Regions from separate parts of the Streptomyces sp. NPDC001980 genome, predicted to be linked through region 1. Evidence: riboswitches for the same ligand, from Rfam matches in the RefSeq annotation. Region 1 holds a riboswitch; each other region holds the start of a gene.
What was found. Region 1 has a riboswitch for cyclic di-AMP ahead of ABT137_RS12425 (M23 family metallopeptidase). Riboswitches for the same ligand answer to the same signal wherever they lie in the genome.

Region 1 (5,797 bases):
GGTCACCACGCACGTGATCGCGCAGGGCGACCTCGTCCTGCTCCAGACGCACGCGGGCACGTCCGACACCTTCAGCGGCATCGGGCTCGTCGACGTGTTCCGGGTCGAGAACCACAAGATCGTGGAGCACTGGGACACCATCCAGCAGGTCCCCGCCACCACGGCCAACGGCCACGACATGTTCTCCACGCTCACCTCGCCGCAGACCGACGCGGCCGGCCCGGCCTCGCACACGGCCGCGAGCGAGCGGGTCGTACGCGCCTACGTCCAGCAGCTGACCGGGCGGAAGGACGTGACCGCGGTCGACCGCTACGTCGCGCCGAACCTGCTCCAGCACGACCCGACGCTCGCCGACGGCGCGGCCGCGACCAAGCAGGCCTACGCGGCCCTGTTCGCCGCGCATCCGCAGTACCAGGCCACCGTCGCCAAGGTCGTCGCCGAGGGCGACCTCGTCGCGGTCCACCTCCACGACCAGAACAGCCCCTCGGACCTGGGCACCTCGGTGTACGAGATCTTCCGGGTGCGCCACGGCAGGATCGTCGAGCACTGGGCGCTCACCCAGGCCGTCCCGGCCACCTCGGTGAACGGCAACAGCATGTTCTGAGCAGCCCGTTCACGATCCTCCCCCGTCGTCCATCCCCCTTCCCGAGAGCAGAGCGCCATGCGCCAGTCCCGCCCCCGATCCGCCCACCCCGGCGCCGGCCCGGAGGTCGCTCCAGGCGTTGTCCGGCTGGGTGACCCCCTCGTCAACTTCTACCTGGTGGATCACCCGGACGGGCTGACCCTCGTCGACGCCGGCCTGCCCGGACAGCGGCGCACGCTCCTCGACCACCTGGCCGCCGCGGGACGGAGCCCGGCCGACATCCGGGCCGTCCTGATCACCCACGCGCACCCCGATCACACCGGTCTCACGGCGGAGCTCCAGCAGGCCGGCGCGGAGGTGTGGGTCCACGAGGACGACCGGGCCATGCTCATGGACGGCCCGCGCAAGGCCATGCGGCACGCCAAGTCCGAACGCTCCCCGCTGCCGTACCTCGTCCGCCGTCCCGCCGCGCTCGCCACCATGGTGACCATGGCCCGCCAGGGCGCCTTCACCGCACCGCCGCCCGCCCGGGCACGCACGTTCGGCGACGGTGCGCGGCTGGACGGCGTGCCCGGGCGGCCGCAGGCGGTCGCGCTGCCCGGCCACACCCCCGGCAGCACCGGCTTCCACTTCCCCGACCAGGGCCTGCTCTTCACCGGCGACGCCCTGGTCACCCAGGAGGCCTTCACCGGGCACACCGGCCCCTGCCTGGTCTGCCGTGCCTTCACCCACGACTCCGCCGCCGCCCTCGCGTCGCTGGACGGCATCGCCGGCCTGTCCAAGGACACCGTCCTGCTGCCGGGGCACGGTCAGCCGTTCGACGGCGGCCCCCGCGAGGCGGTCGCCCAGGCCCGGCATTTCGGCGTCCACTGACCCCACGGCGGCCCCCGCCGCCCCTCCGCCGACCCCGTGAGTCTTCACCCGTGTGACTTCCCCTCTTCCGATGGCGTATGCTGGTGTCACCGACGCGGGGTGGAGCAGCTCGGTAGCTCGCTGGGCTCATAACCCAGAGGTCGCAGGTTCAAATCCTGTCCCCGCTACTGAAACTCAGGGCCGGAATCCAAGAATTCGAGGATTCCGGCCCTGAGTCATGCCCAGGTCTGTGTTCCTCATCACGCACGTCCACCGGCCGCGTTCCTGCGCGCCACCGGCGGCGGCATGGCGGACGACATGGCACTGCTCGCCGTACGACGGCCCTGAGCGGGGTGTGGTCACGGTCGGTGTCCGGATGACCGCCCTGCGCATAACAACTGAGTCGCCATCAAAACCTGTGTGACTCCTGAGCTGAGCGGTGGGCACCGTCGACTCGACCGTTTTTGACCGGTCGTGGCAGGTAAGTCCAAGCTTTGAAAGCTTAATGATCAAGACGAACGGCTTGGAATCTGGTAGCCGGGTCTATTAACGTTCGATAACGCAGCGCGGTCGTCCCAGCCGTCACCCGCGACGGCTCCGTGCGCACGCGCCGAATCCCGCAAGGGAACCGGGGAACCACCACCTTGGGGTGAATCGCACGGCTACCGCCGGGTACGAAACGGCCGGTATACGCGCGTAGGAGACCTTCCCGCTCCGAACCCGTCAGCTAACCCGGTAGGCGGCGGAAGGAAAGGAGTGCGCCCGCGTGGCGTCCAACCCGCCTGCTCCGACAGCCCCCTTCGTGCCCAGCCAGCGTCAGCCCGACACCTTCGGCTACGGCGGCTACCGCGCCGACGAGGGCCCCTTCGAGGAGTGGAACCCCACCGAGGAGTCCCTCTCCGCGGTACGCGGCCGGCACCGGGTCGCCAAGCAGAAGGGCGGCGGGCTCGCCCGCAGCTCCACGGTTCTCGGCGTCGGCGTCATAGCCGCCGTCGGCGCGGGCGGCATGGCCAGCGCCAACACCGGCAAGCCGCCGGTCTCCATCTCGCTGCCCGACCTGCCGTCCTCCGTCGACTCGCTGCTCGGCGAGGACGGCGGCCACCAGGCCACCCAGACCACGCTCAGCAGCGTCACCACGACGACCGCCACCGACTCGGACTCCTCCTCGTCCGACGCCGGCGAGGCGCTGCGCAGCCGGATCATCGCCCAGGCCGCGCAGCAGCAGAACCAGCTCGACACCAAGGCCAGCGCCAAGGCCGTCGCCGCCGCCGACAAGGCGGTCGCGGACGCCGAGGCCAAGGCGGAGAAGGCGGCCGCGGCCAAGGCCGCCGACGCCAAGGAGAAGGCCGAGGCCTCCGCGAAGCAGAAGGCCGAGCAGGCCCGCCTCGCCGAGCTGGCCAAGCAGTACACGCTGCCCGTCGTCTCGTACACGATCACCGGCACCTTCGGCCAGGCCGGCTCCATGTGGGCCTCCGGCTACCACACCGGCCTCGACTTCGCCGCGCCCACCGGCACGCTGATCAAGGCCGTGCACAGCGGCACGGTCACCGAGGCGGGCTGGGCCGGCTCCTACGGCTACCGCACGATCATCACCCTGGACGACGGCACCGAGCTGTGGTTCTGCCACCAGTCCTCGATCGGCGTCAAGGTCGGCCAGAAGGTCGCCACCGGCGACGTCATCGGCCGCGTGGGCGCCACCGGCAACGTGACCGGCCCGCACCTCCACCTGGAGGTCCACCCGAACGGCCAGGCCACCGCCATCGACCCGATGACCTGGCTGCGCGGCAAGGGCCTCAACCCCTGACCCTGGCCCTGACCAGGACCCGGACCTCACCTTCCGGCCTCCGGCGGCCCTGACGGCAACCCCCCGGCGTCAGGGCCGCCGGTCTGCCTGCCACGCCTCGGGCAGGCGGTGCGCCTTCAGCCGTGCGCCTTTACAAGAACTTCGTGTTGCACCGGCATGGGGTGCCCGGCGACGCGTGTTGAAGTGAAGTATGAGTGCTTCTTCCGCTTCCCCGTCCCTCCGCAAGCTCGGCGCCTCCGACCTGGAGGTCTTCCCGCTCGCCCTCGGCGGCAACGTCTTCGGCTGGACCGCCGACGAGGCCACCTCCTTCGCCGTCCTCGACGCCTACGCCGCCGCGGGCGGCAACTTCGTCGACACCGCCGACTCGTACACGGCGTGGATCGAGGGCAACAAGGGCGGCGAGTCCGAGACGATCATCGGCAAGTGGGTCAAGGCGCGCGGCAACCGCGACGACGTCGTCATCGCGACGAAGGTCAGCCAGCACCCCGAGTACCTGGGCCTGTCCGCCGCCAACATCAAGGCCGCCGCGGACGCCTCCCTGCGCCGTCTCGGCACCGACCACATCGACCTGTACTACACGCACTTCGACAAGCCCGAGATCCCGGTCGAGGAGATCATCGGTGCGCTGGACGAGCTGGTGCGGGCGGGCAAGGTCCGGCACATCGCCGCGTCCAACATCACGCCGGAGCGACTCCAGGAGTCCCTGGACTTCTCCGACCGCGAGGGCCTCGCCCGGTACGTGGCCCTCCAGCCCCACTACAACCTGGTCTCCCGCGACACCTACGAGGGCCCCCTCCAGGACCTGGCCTCCCGCACCGGCCTCGCGGCCGTTCCCTACTTCTCGCTGGCCGCCGGCTTCCTTACCGGCAAGTACCGCCCCGGTACGACGGTCGACAGCGTGCGAGCGGGCCGCGCCGCCCAGTACGCCGAGTCGGAGCGCGGCCAGAAGGTGCTGGCGGCCCTGGACGAGATCGCCGCGGCCCACGAGGCCCCGATCCCCACGGTCGCCCTGGCCTGGCTGGCAGCCCAGCCCACCATCACGGCCCCGATCGCCTCGGCCCGCACCCTCGAACAGCTCCCGCCCCTGCTGGGCGTGGCGGACCTGACGCTGACGGACGAGGAACTGACGAAGCTGACGACGGCTTCGGCCTGACGGCTTCCGCTCCCTCGTTCTTTTCTCTTTTCCGCCGCAACGGCGCTCAGCCCCCACGGCGCATTCCGGCGGTGCCGAGCCGTCCGCGACTCCGGAGCACTAGCTCCGATACGGGTTGTAGGCCGGATACGGCACCGCCGCCCCGTAAGCCGACGGCGCATAACCGGCGTACACCGGCCGCCACCCGCCCGGCGCAGCCGTCCGCGCCGCGTACTCCAGGGCCGGCCGCACCAGCTCCCGTCGGTTCCACAGCTCCGTGAGGAGCTCCCGTTCCCGCACCACGAAGTCGGCCCCCGCCCGCCCCCGCTGCCCCCGGCGCCGCAGCAGCGCCAGCGTCGTCGCGTATCCCTCGTACTCGGTGACCGCCCGCCCCGCCGCCTTCCCGAAGTGGTACGCGGCGTACTCCCGGGCCATCTGGCGCGCCCGCATCGACCCGAGCACGAACGGCTCGGCCACCCCCAGCCACCCGGCGTAGACGTAGGCCGGCAGCTCCTCCCGTACGGTCCGCAGCTCGCGCTGCCGCGTCCAGACGGCCAGCCAGGTCAGCAGCCCGAACGTGGGCACCATGAACATGCCGTACACGGCGAAGAACCCGTACTGCCCGAACGTCGAGGACCCGTTCCAGAACGCGTGCATGCTCATCGCGAGCAGCAGCCCGGCGACCGGCACCAGCACGCGCCGCGCCCGCTGCCGCTCGCCGGAGAGCGCGGCGATGCCGAAGCCGATGCCGGTGAGGACGGTGAAGAGGGGATGCGCGAACGGGGACAGCACGATGCGCACGAAGAACGTCGCGGCGGTGACGGAGGCGATCCCGCTGTCCCCGGTCAGCTGGTCGGTCCCGAAGGCGGTACCGAGGTAGAGGATGTTCTCGGTGAACGCGAACCCGGTGGCGGTGACCCCGGCTATCACCACCCCGTCGACGATCCCGGTGAAGTCCCGTCGGCGGAAGAGGAAGACGAGGAGGACGGCAGCCGCCTTCGCCGACTCCTCGACGATCGGCGCTATCACGGTGGCCCCGAGCGTGTCCGCGCTGCTCGGGTCCGCGGTCGCCGTCGCTATCCATCTCGTCGCGAAACTGTTGGCGACGATGGCTATGAGCGCGGCCGCGCAGGCGCCCCAGGCGAAGGCGAACAGCACGTTCCGCCAGGGGCCGGGCTGCACCCGGTCCAGCCACCGGAACGCGCCCACGAGCAGCGGCACGGGCAGTACGGCGAGCCCGAGTCCGACGAGGAAGCCCTCCGTCCCGGTCTGCTCCCGCACCAGCGCGAGGATCACCAGGCCGGAGAGGGCGAGCAGCGTGCCGAGCGCCCCGTACCGCACCCAGCGCCGCTGCCACCAGTGGGGATGCCGCAGACCCCGGCCGGCGGGGTCCGGCGGACCGGTGGTGTCCGGCGGATGCGACGGA
Region 2 (5,797 bases), on a different contig from region 1:
TCGACGACCTCGCCGCCGTCGCCTCCGCCGGCACGGACGACGACATCACCGAGGAGGTCGTGGACGGCCTGCTGCACCAGGGCCCGGTGACCATGGTCTGCGAGATCGACGCCAAACCCGCCGGGAACATCGGCTACTTGAGGGCGTGGACCGGCAAACCCGGCAGCGGCGACGCGCGCGCCGTGCTCCGGGCGTTCGTGGCCGCCGAGCACAACACCGGCCGGGCGACGTACCGGACCTTCACCACGGGCGGACTCTCCGGGGTGCGGGTCGACTACCTGTACACCAGCAAGCTGCTGGAGGAGACCAAGAAGGAGTCCGCGCTCGCCGTGGTCACCCCGAAGGGCCCGGTCGTCCTGCACCTGGGCGGGCTCGACAGCGCGGAGCACGACGAGATGCTCCCCGCGTTCGAGCTCGCCCAGGACACGCTGCGCAGCAGGTGAGAGGTCAGACCGAGTTCCGCTTGGTGCGCCACAGCAACGCGGCCCCGCAGGCCAGCAGCAGGCCGCCGAAGACCGCGGGCCACAGGTGGGCGCCGGTCTCGGCGAGACCGCCCTGGACGGCCTGGGGCTCGGTCTGGGGCTCCGTCCCGGAACCGGTGGCCGGGGTCTCCTGGCCGGCCGGGGCGGCGACCGCGGTGTCGGTCGGCGCAGCGGTGTTACCGGTCGGTGCCTCGGTGTCGGCCCGCTGCGTCGGCTCGCTGATCACACCGCCGCCCGACGACTTCGTGGTCGACGTCTTCTTCGGCGACGGAGTCGCGTAGACCCTCGGCAGCTCGGTGCCGCCGGAGCCGGAGCCGGGGGCGGAGGCGGTCTCCGTAACCGGGGTGCCGGCCGGGGGCTCGGACGACGGCTGGTCGGAGGACGGCTGGTCGGACGACGGCTGCTCGGTCGCCGGCTCGGACGGCTCGGCGCTCTGCGACTCGGCCGGCGGCGCGACCGGGCTGGCGGTCTCGCTCGGTTCGGACGGCTCCGCGCTCTGGGACGGCGGCTGCTCGCCGGCCCCCGCACCGCACGTGCGGCCGGAGTTGATGCAGTCGACCATCGTCCGCATCAGGCTCTCGTCGAAGACGTTGATGAAGTCTCCGTGGTCGGTGACCGGCTTGTGCAGCTGCTCGGGGAACGAGTCCACCGCGAACAGCGGGACCGTACGGCCGCCGTCCTGGAGGCTCGGCGCGTCCACGGCGTAGACGATGCGCTGCACCAGCTGCGGGATGGCCTGGAAGCCGGCCGGGCAGCTCCCGTCGGGGGCCTCGAACGCCACGTGGGTGCGGTGGTTGGCGCTGTCGATGTTCCGGCCGTCCCAGCAGCTCTGGAACCTGAACGTGCGCACGACGTCACTGCCCGACGGGCAGAGTGGGTACTTGTCCTTGAGCTGCCGGTCCTCGTAACCGGTGCAGCTCCAGGAGGCGTTGGCGTTGGCCGGGCCGTTGACGAACGCCTTGGCGTCGCCGGTGATGATGCGCAGCAGCCGCGGCATCTCGGTGACCTTGGAGGTCGGGTTGCCCTCGAAGGTCAGCGTGACCTCCTTCGCCGTCACGATCTGCCCGGCGTTGCCCTCGGTGCCGCCGCCCGGCTTGTCGGCGTCCCGCTCCTGCTTGCCGTTCTGCAGCCGCAGCACGGGCCAGTAGTACGTGGACTTGTCGCCCTGGTCCGCGCAGCTGGTGTCGGCGTTCGCGAGGTCCTGGTCGCTGGCGAAGGCGTTGTTGGACTGGTTGCCGATGTAGTCGTGGAAGTGGTGGGCGCCGTTGGAGACACCGGGCGCGACGATCACGTTGTCCGAGTTGAACAGTCCGTTCGCGTTGACGCCACAGCTGGAGGAGAAGGTGCCGGTGGAGCCGCCGGGCTGCTCGGCCGGGGTCGAGACGTTGGGCTGGACGGAGGTGATGTCCGCGTAGTCGGCGGCGACCGGGCCGTTGCCGCCCTGGCCGCCGGCGCCGGTGCCCTGGCTCGGCGCGGCGCTGCCCTGGCCGCTCTGGCTCGGCGTGGCACCGTCCTGGGGGGTGGCCGACTGCCCGTCGCCCTGGTTCGAGGAGCGCAGGGTGCAGGCGGCGAGGTCGTCGAGGCCCTGCGGGCGGTCGCCCTCGCGGTCGATGGCGTCCGCGATGCGCTGGATCGACTCGGACCGCTTCTCCTTCAGCGGGTCGATGATCGCCTGGTCGGCGACGCCGGGGTTCTGCTCGATCTCGGCGGCGGACGCCGTGAGTTGCTGGTAGGCGGCCGCGATCTGCTGGTCCAGCTGGGCGAGTTCACGGTCGACGTCGGCCCGGGCGCCGTCGGGCACCGCCGTGAGCCGGCTGCCGACGTCGGGGCAGTAGATCGTGGGCGCGGACAGCACCTGGCCGGTGGCGACCTGGCCCTGGTCTCCGCCGCTCTCGGTGGCCGAGGCATAGACGTTCACCGCGACCAGTCCTCCGCCGCCGAGCATCAGGGCGACCGCTGCGAAGGTCGCGCGTTGTGCGCCGGTCGGGCGTCTGCGCCTGTTGGGTCTCAAGGTCGTTCCCCTGCATGTCGTGGGCGGCCGGGCATAGAAATCCCCCGCCCTATACGACACGTGACGCCACTGTGTTCAACAGACCCACGAATTCACGGTGACCTCACAGAAAGCGGGCGTTCCGGAGCAGGGGGACGCGACCGACGGCAACGCCTCGGTGACCCTGCGAATGCAATGGAAGCGCGCGAAATGCCGTGCCCTACGGTCGAGTTTCGAACGCTACGACGAACATCACAATTACGTATCGGACATTAGCCACTTCAACCTTCACACGAGTGACACAAGTTGGCTAAGTTGACGGGCAAGCCGCTCGGCTCCCCCCGGCGAATCCCGTCGGGCCGCGCGGCCTCCGCCGAGTCCGGTGCCCCTCAGGGGCGGATCCGGAGCCGGGGACCCAACCGAACACTGGGGTGAATCGGCCGACCGTCCGCAAGGGCAGAGGCCGTAGGGCATGCCTTCCGGACTTCACCGCGCCCGAACCCGACAGCTAACTCGGTAGGCGGAGTACGGAAGGAGCACGACCCCTCAATGGCGCCCGAAAGCCGTGACGAGGTTCGACAGCGGATCGACAGCCTCTACGACCAGGCCGAGAACGCCACCGGGAACTACAACGCCACCCGTGCGATGAGCGGGGGCTCGCGTTCACGCGGCGTCCCGCTGTTCAAGCGGCCCCGTCGCGACGACCCGGGCCTCGACAACATCGCCCGGGAGTGGTTCGAGGGGGCGCGTTCGAAGCTGGGGCCGAGCGTGCCGGCCGCACTTCCGTCCGACCGGCAGCCCGACCGACCCGGCCCGCGGCGGCCCGTCAGCTCCATGGCCGCCGACCTGCTCGGCCAGCTGGAGGACTCCGGACCGGCCCGGCTGGAGCTGACCGCGGGGCCGTCCGCGCAGAGCGAGATCGAGGTCGTCCGCGAGCTGCCGGCGCGCCCGAGGCTGGAGTTGACGGCGGGGCCCGCGACGGCGCTGCCGGCGGCGCCTTCGGGTGCGCCGAGGGCGCTGCCCGCCGCCGCGCCGCAGCGAGCCACGCCGGGTACCTCCAAGACCAAGAACCAGCTCAAGCTCGCCAAGGCGCGCGAGGTGCTGTTCCAGCGCACCGGGCAGCGCGCGATCGCCGCCCTCGACCCGGCACCGGCCCCGATCCCGGTCGCCCAGGCCGCTCCGGCGGCGCCCAGTCCCTGGCCCACGCCCGAGGCCCAGGTCCCGGCGCAGCAGTGGCAGGCTCCCGCGGTCGGCATACCGAACCAGCGCACCGGCAGCGGCTCCTTCCGGGGCGACTCGGCCGCCGCCACGCGCGCGCTCCCGGCGGTGACCGAGACGGGCGGCATCCCGATCGTGTCCCCGTCGGACACCGGTACCTTCCGCATCATGACCCCGGGGGGTGCCGACAGCGCCCCGACCCGGGCCGCGGCGGACGCGGGCGGCTTCCGCGTCATGACCCCGGGCGGTTCGGGCGGCGGGACCTACCAGACCGCGTCCACCATGGACGCGGGCACCGCCCAGGGTCCGGCCCCGTCCCCGGGGGACACCGGTTCCTTCCGCATCATGACGCCGGGTGCCACGGGCTCGTTCCCGATGCCGACCCCGGGCGACGCGGGCGCCGTCCCGACCCCGGACCCCATGAGCACGAGCGCCTTCCCGACCGCGGACCCCATGGCGAGCACCAGCGTCTTCCCGACGGCGGCTCCCACGAACACGGGCGCCTTCCCGACCGCCGCCCCCACGGACAGCGGCGTCTTCCCGACCGCGGCGCCCGCCCCGGCCCCCGGCCCGATGGACCCCGGCGGCTTCCGGGTCATGTCGCCGAACGCGCCTGCCGCCTACGCCGACATCCCTCCGGTCGCCGCCGACACCGCCTACGCCTACGCCGCGTACCCCACGGCGGCTCCCGTCGCCCCCGCGACGCCGATGGCCACCATGCCGCCGGCCGCGCCCTTCGCCGCGGCACCCGCCGCCGACATGTACGGCTCCTACGCGGCAGGCATGCAGCCCGACGGCGCCTACGCCTACGCCTACGCCGCCACCATGGCCATGCCCACGGCGATGGCAGCGCCCGCCGCCGCTATGCCCGCGCAGATGCCCGCGCAGATGGGGGCACCCATGGCGGCCCCGATGACAGCGCCCATGACGGCACCCCTCGCACCGGCGATGGCCGCGATGCCGACGGCCATGACCGCGCCGCCCGAGGCGATGATGGCGGCCCCGCCCACCATGGCGATGCCCACTGCCGCCCCCGCCCCGGTCGTCACCGCCCCGCTCCCCACCACGCCCCTGCCGACCGCACCCCCGCAGGTCCCCGCCCCGGTTCTCCCCGCGGCCGCGCCCGGCGCCTACGCCGACCCCGGCGTCTTCCTCCAGCCGGGCGCCGGGGCCGAGCCGGGCAAGGCCATGAAGGCGCTGGCGTTCGCGCGGGAGCAGATAGGCCGGCCGTGTGTCTGGGGAGCGACCGGGCCGGGGGCGTACGACGCCTCCAGCCTGACCCAGGCCGCCTGGCGCGCCGCCGGCGTATCGCTGCCGCGCACCGCGCCGGAGCAGACCCTGGCCGGCACCCCGATCACGCTGGCCGCCGTCGAGCCCGGTGACCTGGTCTTCTTCTTCGACGACGACAGTCACGTCGGGATCTACGCGGGCGGCGGCGCGATGGTGCACGCGCCGAGCCCCGGGGCGCTCATCCGCGAGGAGTCGATCTACAACGCCGGGGAGTCGGCGATCCACCGCGTGATCCGCCCGGCCTGACCCCCGGCCGTCGGGCTCAGACCCTCCGCCGCCGGGTGCGCCAGCTCTCGTGGTGGTCCAGGAGGGTCTCCTCGACGGGCCGGTAGGCGAGGCCCAGTTCGTTGACGCTGCGGCCGTTGTCGACGCGGAAGCGGATGCCGAGGTGGTTGCGTATGTAGTCCTGGGTCAGGCCGAAGAGCGGGCCCAGGACCCGTACCGGCCCGTGCGGGAGTGCGGTGCGCGGCAGGCGCGGGTCCCACGGGTGGCGGGTGCGGATGATCCGGGACATCTCGTGGAAGGACGTCATCGTCTCGTTGGCCACGATGTAACGGCCGCCGGCCGCCGGGTTCTCCGCGGCCGCGATGTGCGCGTCGGCCACGTCGCGGACGTCCGCGGTCGTGAAGCTGAAGTCCGGGGCGCCGTAGCAGAAGTAGCCCTTGAACAGCTCGTCGAGCAGGAAGAGGCTGCCGGACTCGGAGGCGGGCGTGAGGGAAGGGCCCAGGATGAGGCCGGGGTTGATCGAGACCAGGCGCCAGCGGTCCTGGGCGGCCTCGGCGTCCCAGGCGGCGCGCTCGGCGACCGTCTTGGCGTA
Region 3 (5,797 bases), on a different contig from region 1:
CTCTCGTCGTACCGCGTCGCCGCCGGTACGACGGTGAAGGCCGGCGACCCGATCGCGTACTCCGGGAACTCCGGCAACTCGACCGGCCCGCACCTGCACTTCGAGGTCAGGCCGGCCGGCGGTGCCGCCATAGACCCGCTGCCGTGGCTGCGCAGCCACGGGCTCGACCCGACCTGACCCGGCCGACACCGGCGCGCCCCGCCGCAGCGCGGCCCGGTACCGCGCCTTCTTCCCTGCGCCTTACCCCTACGTCTTCTCCCTGACTACAGCTTCTCCACCGGCGCGTACCGCAGCAGCAGCCGCTTCGGCTTGGTGTCGCCGAAGTCGATCGTCGCCTCCGCGTTGCCGCCCGTGCCCTTCACCGCGACGACCGTGCCGAGGCCGAACTGGTCGTGGGTGACACGGTCGCCGACGGCCAGCGAGACCACCGGCTTCTCCGAGGTCCGCCGGGTGGCGAAGCCGGACGCGCCCGACGCCGAGGAGCGCGAGCGGGTCGAGGAGAGCGAGGCCGCCACACCCGCGGCGGGCCCGGAGGAGACCGGCGCCATCGCCCCGGTCCGCTTCCACTCCAGATACGCGCCCGGGATCTCCTCCAGGAAGCGCGAGGGCGGGTTGTACGACGGCTGGCCCCAGGCGCTGCGCATCGCCGACCGCGTGAGGTACAGCCGCTCCCGCGCGCGCGTGATGCCGACGTAGGCGAGCCGCCGTTCCTCCTCCAGCTCCTTGGTCTGGCCGAGGGCGCGCATGTGCGGGAAGACGCCGTCCTCCATGCCGGTCAGGAACACCACCGGGAATTCGAGGCCCTTGGCGGTGTGCAGGGTCATCAGGGTGATGACGCCGTCGCCGTTCTCGTCCTCGTCGGGGATCTGGTCGGAGTCGGCGACCAGGGCCACCCGCTCCAGGAAGTCGGAGAGCCCGGCCGGCTGCTCACCCTCACCGGACTCCTGCTCGAACTCCAGTGCCACGGAGGCGAGTTCCTGGAGGTTCTCGATGCGGGTCTCGTCCTGCGGGTCCGTCGAGTTCTGCAACTCGGCCAGGTATCCGGTGCGTTCGTAGATCGCCTCCAGGACCGTGGCGGGTCCGACGCCGGACTCCACGACCGTACGGAGGTCCTCCATCAGCGTGTTGAACCGCTTGACCGCGTTCGTCGACCGTGCGGCCATGCCGTACGCCTCGTCGACGCGCCTGAGCGCCTGCGGGAAGCTGATCTTCTCGCGCTGGGCAAGGGCGTCGATCATCGCCTCCGCGCGGTCGCCGATGCCGCGCTTGGGGACGTTGAGGATGCGCCGGAGCGGGACGGAGTCCTCCGGGTTGGCCAGCACCCGCAGGTAGGCCAGGACGTCCCGGACCTCCTTGCGCTCGTAGAAGCGGACGCCGCCGACGACCTTGTAGGGCAGGCCGACCCGGATGAAGATCTCCTCGAAGACACGGGACTGCGCGTTGGTGCGGTAGAAGACGGCGACATCGCCCGCCTTCGCCTCGCCCGCGTCCGTCAGGCGGTCTATCTCCTCGGCGACGAACTGTGCCTCGTCGTGCTCGGTGTCGGCCACGTAGCCGGTGATCTGCGCGCCCGCGCCCGCGTTGGTCCACAGGTTCTTCGGGCGGCGGGACTCGTTGCGCTCGATGACCGCGTTGGCGGCGCTCAGGATCGTCTGCGTGGAGCGGTAGTTCTGCTCCAGCAGGATCGTCGTCGCATTCGGGTAGTCCTCCTCGAACTGGAGGATGTTGCGGATCGTCGCGCCCCGGAAGGCGTAGATCGACTGGTCGGCGTCACCGACGACGCAGAGCTCGGCGGGGGGCAGGTCGTGCTCGCCGGGCGGGGTGTCGGCGTCGTCGGCGCGGGCGACGGTGCCGGTGCCGACCAGCTCGCGGACGAGCGCGTACTGGGCGTGGTTGGTGTCCTGGTACTCGTCGACCAGGACATGCCGGAAGCGCCGGCGGTAGTGCTCGGCGACGTCCGGGAAGGCACGCAGCAGGTTGACCGTCGTCATGATCAGGTCGTCGAAGTCGAGGGCGTTCGCCTCGCGCAGCCGCGACTGGTAGAGGACGTAGGCCTGGGCGAGGGTCTTCTCGAAGCCGTCGCTCGCCCGGGCGGCGAAGTCCTCCTCGTCGACCAGCTCGTTCTTGAGGTTGCTGACCTGGGCGCTGAACGACTTCGGCGGGAACCGCTTGGGGTCGAGGTCCAGGTCGCGGCAGACCAGGGCCATCAGGCGCTTGGAGTCGGCCGCGTCGTAGATCGAGAAGGAGGAGGTGAAGCCGAGCTTCTTGCTCTCCCGGCGCAGGATCCGCACGCAGGCGCTGTGGAAGGTCATCACCCACATCGCGTTCGCGCGCGGGCCGACGAGGTGCTCGACGCGCTCCTTCATCTCGCCCGCGGCCTTGTTGGTGAAGGTGATCGCGAGGATCTGGCCCGGGTGCACGTTGCGCGCGCCGAGCAGGTGCGCGATGCGGTGGGTGAGCACGCGCGTCTTGCCGGAACCGGCGCCGGCCACGATGAGCAGCGGGGAGCCGGCGTGCACGACGGCCGCCCGCTGGTTGTCGTTCAACCCCTCCAGGAGCGCGGCCGGGTCCAGGGCCGGGCGGGCGGCGCCGTCGCGGTAGTAGGCGTCCCGGTCCGGGGGCGCGTCGAACTTCCCGCCGAACAGATCGTCCGGAATCGACTCCGGAGCGTGCTCGTCCTCGGGCGGCGGCGGGGGTTCCTCGTCATGGCCGCGGGGGGCCTGGAGGCTCGCCAGGAAGCTGTCGTCAAAGAGGCTGCTCATCGCTCTCCGAGTCTAGGGCGCCCCACCGACAACCGGCCGCCGCCCCGAAAACTCGCCCGGGTGACCGAACAGATCCACTCGGTCACGGCCGGTCAACGCGCGTCACGCAGCCGCGAACGCTCACCCCGAACCGTTCGACCCTCCCGGGCAAGTCGCCCATAACACCCCGGATCGCCCCGCCTGAACACATCGCAACGCCGAGGTCACGAAAATGTATCGGGCATATCGCACATCAAACTTCACAGGGACCACACGAGTTGGCTAGCGTGCCGGGCAGGCCGTACGACCCCCACCGGCGAACATCGCCGGGCCGCACGGCCTCCGCCGAGTCCGGGGCGCCACCGCGCATCCGGAGCCGGGGACCCACACCGATCCCGGGGTGAATCGGTCCCGACTCCCCTCCGGGGAACGGACCGTAGGGCAACCCTTCCGAACCACCCGCCCGAACCCGACAGCTAACTCGGTAGGCGGAACACTGGAAGGAGTCGCCCCCGTTGGCGTCGCACCGCAAGTCCCGGCCCTCAGGAACGCGCGCGGCAGGCATACGCACCCCCGCGCTGGCCACCGCCGCCCTCACCTCCATGGCCCTGTTCTCCCAGACGGCCGAGGCCGCGCCCTCCGACGACGGCAAGCCGAGCCTGGAGGAGGTCGAGAAGAAGGTCGACGCCCTCTACCGGCAGGCCGAGTCGGCGACCGAGAAGTACAACACGGCCAAGGAGCAGACGGGCAGGCAGCGCAAGCAGGTCGACACCCTGCTCGACGACGTCGCCCGGCGCACCGACCGGCTCAACAAGGCACGTGAGGAACTGGGTTCGTTCGCGGCGGCCCAGTACCGGACCGGGGCCGACGTCCCCGACACGGCGACCTTCCTGCTCGCGGACAGCCCCCAGGACTACTTCGACCAGGACCAGCTGATGAGCCGTCTGACCTCGCGCCAGAAGGGCGCGGTCGACGACTACGTCACCGAGCAGTCCGCGACCATGAAGAAGCGGCAGGAGGCCTCCCAGAGCCTCGAGTCGCTCACCGAGACGCAGGGCGACCTCAAGACGGCCAAGACCACCGTGCAGACGAAGCTGGCCTCCGCGCGGGAACTGCTGTCGCAGCTGACGGCCGCGGAGAAGGCCCGGCTGGCGGCGATCGAGAAGCGGCAGCAGGAAGCGGCGGACCGCAAGGCGGCGGAGCTGGCGAAGCAGCAGGCCGCGGCGGCCGACCAGAAGGCGTCGTCGTCCTCGACGTCGGGCGGCTCCTCTTCCGACTCGGGTTCCGGCTCCGGCTCGGACTCCGCCTATGCCACGAAGGCCGCCAAGGCGATCGCCTTCGCCCGCGCGCAGATCGGCAAGCCGTACGTCTGGGGCGCCACCGGCCCCGGCTCCTACGACTGCTCCGGGCTCTCCCAGGCCGCCTGGAAGGCCGCGGGCGTCTCCCTGCCGCGCACCACCTACGACCAGGTGAACGCCGGCACCACCGTCTCCCTCGCCGACGCCCAGCCCGGCGACCTGGTCTTCTTCTACGACGACGTCAGTCACGTCGGCATCTACATCGGCAACGGCATGATGATCCACGCCCCGAAGCCCGGCGCGTACGTCCGGGAGGAGTCGATCTACTACGGCGGCGAGTCGATCATCCACAGCGTGGTACGCCCGGCCTGACCCCACGGGGCGCCCGCCATCCCTCGGGCGCCCCCGCCCGCTTCTCCGCTCCCGCTCGCAACCCGCCACTCCGAGCGCCACGGCGCACCTCTCCCCTATGGCACCCGGCCGCTCCCCCGCACGCCCCCGGCTCGCCGTCGCGCGGTTCTCGGGCCGCACGCGCGCGTGCCCCGTTCGTGCTGCGGCCGACTCTCCCTAACATCAGGGGCATGTCCGGCATTTCCCCCCTCCGCGCCTGGTGGGCGCAGCGTCCGCCGGCGGCCGGGGCCGCCGTGATGGCCACCGGCATCATGTCGGTGGGGTTGCACCTGGCGGGCGCGGAGACCGTGTCCCGGGTGGCGCTGGTGCTGACCTGCGTGCTGTGGGTGGCGCTGGCGGCGGACTTCGTCGTACGCCTGGCGCGCGATCGCCGGCGGTGGGCGCAGGAGGCGCGGACGCCGGGCGCGCTCACCGCCGTGGCCGCGACCACGATGCTGGGGACACGGTTCTCGGCGCTCGGGTGGCAGACCCTGGCCGAGGCCCTGCTGGCGCTGTCGGTGGTGCTGTGGCCGCCGTTGCTGGTCCTCGTCGTGCGGCACTGGAAGCCGAGGATGCCCGGCGCGGTGTTCCTGGCCTGTGTGGCCACGCAGGGCCTGGCCGTACTGGGAGCGACGCTGGCGGCGGCCGTGACCACGGCGTGGCTCGCGCACCTCTCGCTGGTCCTGTTCTGGCTGGGGCTGGCGATGTACGGGCTCGCCGTGCCCCGGTTCGAGTGGCGACAGATCGCCCAGGGGCCCGGCGACCAGTGGGTGGCGGGAGGCGCGCTCGCGATCTCGGCGCTGGCCGGGGCGCGGCTGCTGTCCGCCGACAGTGCGCGGCTGTACCTGTGGAACGACGACGACCGGGGTGTCCTGCGGGTGGTGACGGTGGCGCTGCTGGTCCTGGACCTGGCCTGGTACGTCGTCCTGCTGGCCGCGGAGGTGGCATGGCCCCGGCTCCGTTACGACGTGCGCCGCTGGGCGACGGTGTTCCCGATGGGGATGACGGCGACGGCGACGCTGTCGGTCGCGGCCGCCGTCGGCGGTGCATGGCTGAAGTGGCCGGGGCGGGTGCTGGTGTGGGTCACGGTGGCGGCCTGGCTGACGGTGGCGGCCGGTGCGGCGGCGGGCGCCCGGGCCGCTCTCAGGAAGGCCCGCTGAGGATGCCGGGGATGCCGAGGGTCACGTCCACAGCACGGCGATGAAGATGTTCACCACCGTGAGCAGACCCACCAGGCCGAAGGCGCCCTTCTCGACCTTCTCGTCGTCCCGTTTCACGTAGACGAGCCCCAGGATCACGATCAGCAGGGCGAGCTTCACGCCGATCTTGACGGTGTTGACGTGGTGGTCACCGGCCTCGTTGAGGCCG
Region 4 (5,797 bases), on a different contig from region 1:
CGAGGCTCTTGCGGCGCGTTGCGTCGATGACCATGATTCCGTTTTCTCCCCCTGTGTCAGCCGACGCCCCCTGCGTCGGCTTCTGCGGAGGAATACGGAGCACGTCCGGGATTGGACTCAGTCCAATCACGTGACCTGCGTCACACGGCGGGGGTTTTCTGGCAGCCTGGAGCCCGCAAGGCCCTCCGGAGGGCTATCCGGCGCGGTGCACCACCGCGTCGCACAGCTCCACCAGCGCCACCTTGGGGTCACATTCCGGCAGCGGACTCAGCGCGGCCCGCGCCTCCTCGGCGTACCGGACCGCATCCCGGCGGGCCTGCTCCAGCGCCGGATGCGCGCGCAGCGCCGTCAGCGCCTCCGCGTGCCGCGCGTCGTCCGTGAGGTCGGAGTCCAGCAGCTCGCACAGGGCGATGTCCTCGGCCAGCCCCAGCCGGGCCGCCCGCTCCCGCAGCCGCAGCACCGGAAGCGTCGGCACGCCCTCGCGGAGGTCCGTTCCCGGGGTCTTCCCCGACTCGTGGGAGTCGGAGGCGATGTCCAGGACGTCGTCGGCGAGCTGGAAGGCGACACCGAGCCGTTCGCCGTACTGGGTGAGGACGTCGACGACCGTCTCGTCGGCACCCGACAGCATGGCGCCGAAGCGGCAGGAGACCGCGACCAGCGAGCCGGTCTTGCCGCTGAGCACGTCGAGGTAGTGCTCGACCGGGTCACGGCCGTCCGACGGGCCTGCCGTCTCCAGGATCTGACCGGTCACCAGCCGTTCGAACGCGAGGGCCTGGACCCGGACCGCCTCGGGGCCGAGGTCGGCGAGGATCTGGGAGGCTCGGGCAAAGAGGAAGTCGCCAGTGAGGACGGCGAGCGAATTGCCCCAGCGGGTGTTGGCACTGTCGACACCGCGCCGCACGGCGGCCTCGTCCATGACGTCGTCGTGGTACAGCGTGGCCAGATGGGTGAGCTCGACGACGACGGCCGACGGCACGACACCGGGTGCGTACGGATCGCCGAACTGCGCGGCAAGCATCACCAGCAGCGGGCGGAACCGCTTCCCCCCGGCCCGTACGAGGTGCTGCGCGGCCTCCGTGATGAACGGGACCTCGCTCTTGGTGGCTTCTAGCAAGCCCTCCTCGACAGCCGTCAATCCGGCCTGGACATCGGCTTCCAGAGCCTGGTCCCGCACGCTCAGCCCGAACGGCCCGACGACGGTCACGAGGGGTCTCCTGTCTGCTGGTGTCTACTGGCGATTACACGGTTTGTCGATAGGTCGCTGCCATCACTCAAGTCAGCGTATCCGGTCAGGTTTCGATCACCGATAGCGCCCACGGTTACACCCCGGGCGCTATCGGATCATGACCGTTATGTTTTTGATCAGCCGATACGATCTGACATCCACTGACTTAACAGGAAGTACGGACAGTTGTCCCGAACCGAGGCCCAGGCCGTGTCCCGCAGCGGGCCCCGCGCCGGGTTCGGATCCCGGGTGGCACCCGGGCGCCCGTCCGGCGGTGAGCCCTCCGGACGACTGCGGCCCGGAATCGGCCCCGCCTCCCCCGACCGACGTCACCTGCCCGGGCGTACCCCGTCCGCCGCCCGCCCAAGCCGACGGGTGCACCCGATGCACGAACGGCGACACCCCGCACCCGTCCGTACACCCTTCCTCCACGAGACCACGCACGACGCCCTCCGCGTTTCGTTGGCCTACGCCCCCGGTCGACATCCTCCCGGTCGACGCCCTCCCGGTCGACGCCCTCCCGGTCCGCGTCCTCCCGGTCCGCGTTCCCTCGGTCCACCCCCTCGATCCGCATTTCCTTGACCGTCATCCCCCGACCGTCATCCCCTCGACCGACGGAACGGCGTCCCTGATCAATCCCTGCGCGCGCGTGGCGCCCGCGCACCTCCCCGCCGGCTCGCGGGAACGTCGGCACGTTCGGGTTCCCGCCCGGGACGGCCGCCATGACAACGACGCGCACCACAGGGGAGGTTCCGCCCTCACGGTGGACACGCCCACCGGAGATCACCGGTTCCACACCCCCCTCCCCCGACGTGACGAGAATCACGTACACACGCAACGACCCCCGACGCCCTCCCGACCACTCCGGACACCCGGCCCCGTCAACCGCCCGCCCCGACCTCCCCGTTGGGCCCGGTCGGCGCCACGCGCGCGTAGCCGAGGCTTCCGAAGTTGACGGAGGGTGCGCCGGAGAGGCACCCGATCGAGCGAGCAGGACAGTCGTCAGCACGCCCCCTCCCGGGTTCCACCCGCACTCAGCCGATCATCCACACAAACCGGCAATTCGGACTACTCGTAGAAATTGCCCATATCGAGAACCGTTCCACGCGCCCCACAGAGGCAATCCGCACGAATGTGCGCGAGGCGACTCCCCCCCGAACCAGGAAAAAGGCGGATTCCACGCATCCCTCATGTCTGATTTGCCGTTATTGCGATTTCGTGAAGTAGGTCACGTGGGCCCGGGTGACGCAAGGGCTGTAAGGCAACCCTTCCTTTCCTTTCCCTGTGGGCCAGTTGAAGGTTGGCAGCCGCAAAGGATCAAGCGCCCCATACGACGCAGATCAAGTTCAATCGGCATGTTGTGTGAATCAGCCTCTTGTTCCGGACATGTGCTCTCGCATACGTTCCGGCTCGCCGGGCGGACGCCGAATCCTGCCGCCGCCCGTACTGACCCATCGACGAGTTCATTCGCACGGCAGGAGCGGGGGACCCAGGTAAGTCGCCGGACCGGGCGGCCGACGTCACAGAACAGACGTCGTTCCGGAACGGCTAGGGGTGAAGTCGCATCGCCTTCGGACGGTGCGGCCGGGCACTCCCCGGGCCCGAACCCGACAGCTCACCTCGCAGGCGACGGAGAGGAACTTCGCCATGCCTGCTGCCGCTCAGCACCGCCGTCCCCGCCGTAACAGCATCATCCGTACGCTCGTCGTCGCCGGCACCGGCGCCGCCGTCCTCGCCCTGCCGCTCATCGGGGCCGCGTCCGCCTCCGCCGCCACCTCCTCCAGCACGACGGCCTCGACGACTCTCGCCGGGTACCCGAACAACCTCGACGGCTGGATCCGGGAGTCGCTCGCCATCATGGCGGAGAAGCACATACCAGGCACCTACAACGGCATCTACCGCAACCTGATGCGGGAGTCCTCCGGCAACCCGCGGGCCATCAACCTCTGGGACTCCAACGCGGCCAAGGGCATCCCGTCCAAGGGCCTGCTCCAGGTGATCGACCCGACGTTCAAGGCCTACCACGTGGACGGCACGTCGTTCGACATCTACGACCCGGTCGCGAACATCACCGCCGCCTGCAACTACGCCGCCGCGCGGTACGGCTCGATCGACAACGTCCACGGGGCGTACTGACCGACGTCCCGGATCAGACGTCCCAGGTCAGACGTCCTGGATCAGTCGAAGAGTCTTTCGAGGACGACGGCGATGCCGTCGTCCTCGTTCGACGCGGTGATCTCGTCGGCCATCGCCTTGAGTTCAGGGTGGGCGTTGGCCATCGCCACCCCGTAGGCCGCCCACTCGAACATCGGGATGTCGTTGGGCATGTCGCCGAAGGCGATGGCCTGTCCGGGGCTGAGCCCCAGACGGTCGGCGGCCAGCGCGAGCCCGGTCGCCTTGGTCACCCCGCACGGCTGCAGTTCGACAGTCCCCGGCCCCGACATCGTGACCGTCGCCAGCGATCCGACCACCGAGCGGGCGGTCGTCGCCAGTTCGTCGTCGGACAGGGTGTGGTGGCGCAGCAGCACCTTGCTGATGGGCGCGCACCACAGGTCGTCGCGCCGGGCGACGCGCAGCGCGGGCAGCGTGGGATGGGGCATCAGATAGCCGGGCTCGATGAGCGTGAGCCCGTCCACGCCGTCCTGGTCGACCGCCGCGTACACCTGGCCGACCTCGGCCTCGATCTTGCCGAGTGCGGTCTCCGCCAGTTCCCGGTCCAGGGTGACCGACCACAGCAGCCGGTCCGCGCCGGCGTCGTACACCTGCGCGCCCTGACCGCAGACCGCGAGTCCCGTGCAGCCGAGGTCGTCGAGGAGTGGGCGCACTCTCGGAGCCGGACGGCCGGTCACCACGAGGTGCCGGGCACCGGCCCGGCCGGCCCGCGTGAGCGCGGCGAGCGACCGTTCCGAGAGCGTGTCGTCGCCGCGCAGCAGCGTGCCGTCCAGGTCGGTGGCGATCAGTGAGTACGGGGAGGGTGCGACCATGATCAGAGAATACGGACAGCACGGCCCTGGGACTCACTGTGCGTTTCGGCCTCAAGTGGCTTTCGCCGCCTCCGTGATGGGGCCGTTGTCAGTGGCGGGCGTTACGTTTTACGAGATGCTCGGCACCTGCCCCGAGAGCCCGGCCGGCGATGCGCTGTACGTCGAGGAGGGCCGGCGGCTCGGACTCTGGTTCGACGGGGACGGCGATGCGGCCGAACTGGACGCCGCGCACCGGTGGTTGGGGCTGGACTTCGCCGACCCGGGCATCCGGCAGGCCCGGGATCCGCACGACGGCGGCCAGATCGAGAAGATCCTCGGGCGGCCGCTGCCGGTGGTGGTCTTCGGCATGTACTACCCCTACCCGGGCCGGGAGGCCCAGGGCGAGGCTGCGGGGGGGAGCGGCCAGGCCGCCCGGGTCGGTCGAGGAGTTCCTGGCCCGGCTGCGGGCAGCCGAGGAGGAGGTGTGGCCCTCGGGGGCCGGGTGACGGTCGGGCCCCGGGGTGTCAGGCGTGGGCCGCTGCCAGGTGGCCGGCGAGGCGCGGTGAGGCGAACGCCGTACCGCACACGAACCGCATCACCGGGCCGTACGACGCCGCCGCCGGGAGGCCCGTGAAGTACAGGCCGGGTACGGAGGAGACGTATCCGGCGCCGAGTCTCGGGGCGCCGCGCGTGACGGCGACCCGGGTGCGCAGCTCGGCGCCCAGGAAGTCCATCGCGGCGGTGTCCACGCGGTAGCCGGTGGCGGCTATGACGTGGTCGGCGGTGAGGCGGTCGATGCCGCCGTCGTGGGTGCGGACGGTGAGGACCGGAGCACCGCCGGAGGTGTCGGCGCCGGTCACAGCGGCGACCTCGCGGACCTGGACCTTGCCTTCGAAACGGTCGCGCAGCCACCAGGCGCCGAGCGGGCCGAGCACCCGGCGGACCAGGTAGTGGCGGGTCTGCGCCGGGAGGTAGCGGTAGGGGTGCGGGTAGTAGCTGAGTGCCCACAGGGACCAGGCCCGGCCGAACGGCGACTCAGGGCGCAGCTTCGGCTGGTCCCAGGGCGGGGCGCCGAAGGCGACCTTGCCACGCCCTCGCGAGACCACCCGCACCTGGGCGCCGGCCTCGGCGGCGAGGGCCGCCGTCTCCAGCGCGGACTGCCCGGCGCCGACGACGATCAGCTCCTTGCCGGAGAAACGGGTCAGGTCGTGGTGCTGGGAGCTGTGCGAGACCGGTCCCGCGGGTCCGTCGGCGCCCGCCCGGGCGAGCTCGGCGGGGAGGCGGGCGAGCCCGGACAGGCCGGTGGCGACGACGACCGCACGAGCCGTGAACGACTCCCCCGAGTCCAGCTTCAGTTCAAAACCCGCCGAGCCTCGCGCCTTGTACCGGTCCGCCTTACGCCGGTCTGCTTTGTACCGGTCCGCCTCGTGCGGGTCCGCCTCGTGCGGGTCGCCCATGCGCCGGTCCACGGAGACCACTCGCGCCCGCTCCAGTTCGGGCACCAGTTTCTGCTGGAACCACTCGCCGTAGCCGATGAAGGTCTCCACCGGGATGATGTCCTCGTCGGTCACCAGCCGGCGGGTGCCCACGGCGTCGCAGTAGTCGGCGA

Region 2: it holds a riboswitch for cyclic di-AMP, as region 1 does, so the genes downstream of both, ABT137_RS51085 (C40 family peptidase) here and ABT137_RS12425 (M23 family metallopeptidase) in region 1, are expected to answer to the same signal.
Region 3: it holds a riboswitch for cyclic di-AMP, as region 1 does, so the genes downstream of both, ABT137_RS29035 (C40 family peptidase) here and ABT137_RS12425 (M23 family metallopeptidase) in region 1, are expected to answer to the same signal.
Region 4: it holds a riboswitch for cyclic di-AMP, as region 1 does, so the genes downstream of both, ABT137_RS16665 (transglycosylase SLT domain-containing protein) here and ABT137_RS12425 (M23 family metallopeptidase) in region 1, are expected to answer to the same signal.

The regions. Positions count from the first base shown of each region.
Region 1 is NZ_JBEOYD010000006.1:338,697-344,493, forward strand. It holds gene ABT137_RS12410 (nuclear transport factor 2 family protein) at 1-604, shown strand, start outside; gene ABT137_RS12415 (MBL fold metallo-hydrolase) at 662-1,456, shown strand; tRNA gene ABT137_RS12420 (tRNA-Met) at 1,550-1,623, shown strand; cyclic di-AMP (ydaO/yuaA leader) riboswitch at 2,034-2,192, shown strand; gene ABT137_RS12425 (M23 family metallopeptidase) at 2,202-3,239, shown strand; gene ABT137_RS12430 (aldo/keto reductase) at 3,430-4,392, shown strand; gene ABT137_RS12435 (PrsW family intramembrane metalloprotease) at 4,492-5,797, opposite strand, start outside.
Region 2 is NZ_JBEOYD010000026.1:93,628-99,424, reverse strand. It holds gene ABT137_RS32840 (lipoprotein) at 1-443, shown strand, start outside; gene ABT137_RS32835 (DUF1996 domain-containing protein) at 448-2,427, opposite strand; cyclic di-AMP (ydaO/yuaA leader) riboswitch at 2,834-3,011, shown strand; gene ABT137_RS51085 (C40 family peptidase) at 3,022-5,226, shown strand; gene ABT137_RS32825 (NAD-dependent epimerase/dehydratase family protein) at 5,243-5,797, opposite strand, start outside.
Region 3 is NZ_JBEOYD010000021.1:60,929-66,725, forward strand. It holds gene ABT137_RS29025 (M23 family metallopeptidase) at 1-177, shown strand, start outside; gene pcrA (DNA helicase PcrA) at 264-2,762, opposite strand; cyclic di-AMP (ydaO/yuaA leader) riboswitch at 3,075-3,248, shown strand; gene ABT137_RS29035 (C40 family peptidase) at 3,257-4,411, shown strand; gene ABT137_RS29040 (tellurite resistance/C4-dicarboxylate transporter family protein) at 4,621-5,589, shown strand; gene ABT137_RS29045 (hypothetical protein) at 5,611-5,797, opposite strand, start outside.
Region 4 is NZ_JBEOYD010000009.1:223,105-228,901, reverse strand. It holds gene ABT137_RS16675 (CHRD domain-containing protein) at 1-34, opposite strand, end outside; gene ABT137_RS16670 (polyprenyl synthetase family protein) at 194-1,204, opposite strand; cyclic di-AMP (ydaO/yuaA leader) riboswitch at 2,671-2,869, shown strand; gene ABT137_RS16665 (transglycosylase SLT domain-containing protein) at 2,873-3,361, shown strand; gene ABT137_RS16660 (HAD family hydrolase) at 3,403-4,209, opposite strand; gene ABT137_RS16655 (FAD-dependent oxidoreductase) at 4,713-5,797, opposite strand, start outside.